Regions from separate parts of the Ruegeria sp. HKCCD6428 genome, predicted to be linked through region 2. Evidence: riboswitches for the same ligand, from Rfam matches in the RefSeq annotation. Region 2 holds a riboswitch; the other holds the start of a gene.
What was found. Region 2 has a riboswitch for cobalamin ahead of GS620_RS17220 (aromatic ring-hydroxylating dioxygenase subunit alpha). Riboswitches for the same ligand answer to the same signal wherever they lie in the genome.
Positions count from the first base shown of each region.

Region 1 (2,199 bases), on a different contig from region 2:
AACGACCGGCCAAAGTTTCTGCATCATATTTAAGTTCCTGTTATTATGACAGTTTCCGTTTTCGGATATCCAGTGCGGGGATCATGCGGCCTTCGTGCTGAAAGCACAGATAATCCACGCCGAATGTCTCACGTACCCGGTCTGGGGTCAGAACTTCGACAACAGGCCCGAACCCCGTCAGACGCGTGGCTTTCATCAGCGCCACATGGGTGGCGAATTCCGGGATCATGACCAGATCATGGACGATCATGACGACCGTTACCCCCAGATCAGCAACCAGAGACAGCATGTGCCCCTTGGCATCGGGGTCCAGATGGTTGGTTGGCTCGTCTAGAAACAGCAAGGACGGGTTCTGGGCCAACGCGCGCGCGATATGTGCGCGCTGACGTTCTCCGCCGGACAGTTGACCCATCGTTTTGTTGGCAAAATGCGACAGCTCGGTCGTCGTCAGAACCCGTTCCAGATCAGCCTTGTGCTGAGCCATCGAACGTTCGCCCTGAATCGGGATTTGCCCCAGCGCAACATAGTCTTGCAGGCGCATCCGCCCGTCAGGCATTTCCTGCTGCCCGACCACAGCAATGGAGCGGGCACGTTGGCGAGCGGACAGGGTCCGTAGGCTTTGGCCTTCTATCCAAACATCACCCAAGATAACCCGTTCGATCCCGCACAGCAGTTTCAGCAGAGTGGTCTTGCCGGCGCCGTTCGGCCCGGCGATTGCCAGAATTGATCCTTCTTCCAGACGAAAGGACACATCCTGCAACAGGATATCGCCATTAAGAGCATAGTACTCCAAATTCTCGGCAACCAGAAAACTCATGAAGCGCCACCGGACGGCAATGCGGGTATTCGCGACAAGGTCTTTGCGAAAAGGGCAGGGGGGCGGTCCGAGGCGCTGGTCCAGCCATCGTCACTGTCGCCGAACTGGGTCGCGAATTCGACCAAGGCGGACAGGTCGTGTGATGTCGTGATATCGCCAAACAGGTACTGCGCTTTGCCCGGGGCCTGAAATCCGACCGTCATGGCCCGTTCACAACCTGCCATGCAGGCCACCATTCGGGTTTCAAAACCGTCAGGCAACCGGGCATTCAGCACGTCTTGCGCAGCCTCGGCAGACATCGCCCCCTGACATGTTGAACAGATCAGAACGTAGTGATCAGAATAGCAGGTCATAGCCATCTCCGTCGTTTGCCAGACGCAGACAGAGGGCACATACCCAGATATTACGCAAACGCGCCATCAAGCCTCCTTCCGAGACGCCCCGCCTCGGGTTGGTTTATAGTGCGATGGCAGGTCTCCTGACTTGCGGGTCGTTGCTTGGCCGACCTTCCCAACCCATGCGGGTCAGTGGTGAAGTGGCGTCGCTCACCGCTTACAGTTGCGGGGGCAGTCACGGACTTGGCACATTCCAGCGCCGCACCGTGTTCCCATTTTCATCCCTTACGGAACCATCCCGCTCAGCTAGTCCGGCAATGCCAGACTTGTCAAGCGGCAGACGAACGCGTTGGTAGATGGAATTGCAATAGCCGCGCCAGCTGTCCTGCTGCGCCAGCCCGGACCGAACGGTGTCAATAGTCTGGTACAAGAAGGAAATCCGGCTCGAGAATCTTTCTCGACCTTTGAAAACCGTGGAATTGGCTTTTCAAACCCAATGTCGGTGCGGTCGTTATTCACGGTCGATACCTCGCCAATAAGGCAATCGCCGCGCTCGGCCCAAAAAGCGTGCCAGATGCCGGGCATCAGAGTTACGCTTTGCCTCGGCTTCAGCCGCACGTACTCTTGGGGTTGCAAGGTTACAGGGCAGGCATCGCTGGGGACCGTCACCGGGTTGTCGCGGTCGACGCCACCGTTTGGATCCGACGCATGAATTTCCAGAACGAGATCGCCGCCGCCCCGGTTGATGATGTCTTCTGCCTTGATAATATGCCGGTGCAACGGAGAAAGCTGATTGTCTTTCGAGATCAACAGTTTTCTGCACAGAGCATCCCACGCCCGGATTTCAGATCCTTCGTCTAAACCAGTGCGTAGAGTGAACGGGAATAGGTAATGTTCGTCGAAATGGCCTTGTGCGTAATCGGTAATATCCCAGCCCGCGGCTGCGGATCGTTTTGGCCAGAGGGCTGCGCATTTTCTCGGGCGACCAATCCGCAAAGGGTGGCAACACGGCGCCGAAGGATTGAATGAACGCCTGTGCCTAGGGCT
Region 1 covers NZ_WVQX01000002.1:627,282-629,480, forward strand. Annotated here, with positions in the region: gene GS620_RS08255 (ABC transporter substrate-binding protein) at 1-27, opposite strand, end outside; gene GS620_RS08260 (ABC transporter ATP-binding protein) at 44-817, opposite strand; gene GS620_RS08265 (DUF1636 domain-containing protein) at 814-1,170, opposite strand; cobalamin riboswitch at 1,268-1,465, opposite strand; gene GS620_RS08270 (D-lyxose/D-mannose family sugar isomerase) at 1,459-2,148, opposite strand.
Region 1: another riboswitch for cobalamin. It lies ahead of GS620_RS08265 (DUF1636 domain-containing protein); the one in region 2 lies ahead of GS620_RS17220 (aromatic ring-hydroxylating dioxygenase subunit alpha).

Region 2 (2,199 bases):
CGCCGCCCTCGACCTTCAAGCGCGCGCGTTCTATCTGCCCCCAGAGGAAAAACAGACCATCCCGTTTTCCCATGAGGCGCGAAGGAACTGTTGTCCGCAAAACACCTGTTTTCGGTTTTGGCATCTGCTCTCTTACTGCCTCCGGTGTTTTCCACCATTTTCGGAAAACGTAATGGTTTTTCCCGAAAAAGACAATTTTTTATAGACAAAATGAGGTTTTCTACCGGCCGTTGACAGGGTGGACTGACAACTCTCGCATGACGGATATTCGCATTCTTCACCTGCCCCATTGAAAGCCAGCACTATCCCAAACGGATCAACTTTACGCAAAAGGGCCTGCTGCAAACCTCCTTCACTTGGCCCGACACTCTCTTTTTCAGCCATGCTCAGGCGACGCGCAGCGTTTGGTTTCTGATCAGAGCAGCCGGCCTTCGCCGTCGCGGTTGGGGGTCAATTTTACGGCGCGGATGTCAGACGTGGCCGCATCCATCGCAAGGCCATCGGCCACCGCAAAACGCCATGCTGGCGAGCCTGCCACGCCCCTGTGCCAAGGACTGTGGTCCCGGCGCCGTCCACTCTGCCGGAATATTTCTATGTCTGTTTTGAAACCGGAAATGTCGCAAGCATTTCAGCGCCCAAGCGGGTAAAAAGTAGGCTGCCATCGTGAGGTGCCGCTGTTTGATTCTCAGACAGCGGAGAATTGGGAAGCCGGTGGAATTCCGGCACTGCCCCCGCAACGGTAAGAAAGGTCAGGTTCGACAATCAACCACTGGGACGAGGATCCCGGGAAGGTGTCGCAACCGGGTGCAAGCCCCTTTCAAGTCCGGAAACCAGCCTTGCAGATATGTCAAACCGCGGGTGGCGGTGGGGGCACGGGTTTCGGACGTGGTCCTCGCGCGCCTCCGGACGGTTCCTCCCTGTCATCTGCCCAAGCAATGCCGCGGGGCGCGGCAGGAGAGCCAGAAGTGAACAATGTCCAAAACCTGTTGGCGCGTCGAATCCCGGGCTATGCTCTGGAACGGGCCTTTTACACCGACCCCGAGATCTTTCAGACCGACCTGGAAGCCATCCACTATCGCGAATGGCTCTTTGCCATTCCGGCCTGCGAACTAGTGAAAGCCGGCGACTACGTAACGTACAACGTGGGTGCCTATCGCGTGATCATCGTGCGCGGCGCCGACAACCAGATCCGGGCGTTTCACAACACCTGCCGCCATCGCGGCTCGATCATATGCAAGGCGGCAAAAGGCAACGCGCCGAAGCTGGTTTGCCCGTATCATCAATGGACCTACGAGCTTGACGGCTCATTGCTGTGGGCCCGCGACATGGGGCCGGAGTTTGATCCCAGACAGCATGGTTTGAAGACGGTTCATTGCCGCGAGCTTGCCGGCTTGGTTTACATCTGTCTGGCGGATGTCGCCCCGGATTTTGACACGTTCGCCAATATCGCGCGCCCGTATCTTAAGCCGCATGATCTTGCGAATGCCAAGGTCGCCTTCGAAAGCACGATCATCGAGAACGGCAACTGGAAGCTGGTCTGGGAAAACAATCGCGAGTGCTATCACTGCGGCGGCAACCACCCTGCGCTGTGCCGGACCTTCCCTGATGATCCGGGCGTGACGGGGATCGAAGGCGGTGAAACCCCAGCCTATATGCAAGCCCATTTCGACAGGTGCCAGGCTGCCGGCATGCCATCGCAGTTCTATCTGCACGAGGACGGGCAATATCGACTAGCGCGGATGCCGCTGAAAGAAGGGGCCGAGAGCTATACGATGGACGGGAGATCCGCCGTGCGCCGCTGGTTGGGCCGGTCGCCCTTTGCGGATGCGGGATCGCTTTTGAAGTTCCACTATCCGACCACGTGGAACCACTTTCTTGCCGATCACTCGATTGTTTTCCGCGTTACGCCGATCAGCCCGACAGAGACCGAGGTCACGACCAAATGGCTGGTCAACAAGGATGCGGTTGAAGGCGTTGACTATGACGTGAAACGCCTGACCGAAGTCTGGGTCGCCACGAATGACGAAGACCGTCAGGTGGTCGAGGACAACCAGCAGGGCATCAACAGCCCGGCCTATGTGCCCGGCCCGTATTCAGCCATTCAGGAATCCGGCGTGCTGCAATTCGTGGATTGGTATTGCAACACAGTTTCGGCCCGCCTGGCCCCTGACTCCCTGGCGGCGGAGTAAGTCTGATGAA
Region 2 covers NZ_WVQX01000008.1:152,600-154,798, forward strand. Annotated here, with positions in the region: gene GS620_RS17210 (hypothetical protein) at 1-124, opposite strand, end outside; gene GS620_RS17215 (hypothetical protein) at 133-384, opposite strand; cobalamin riboswitch at 650-854, shown strand; gene GS620_RS17220 (aromatic ring-hydroxylating dioxygenase subunit alpha) at 936-2,189, shown strand; gene GS620_RS17225 (hybrid-cluster NAD(P)-dependent oxidoreductase) at 2,195-2,199, shown strand, end outside.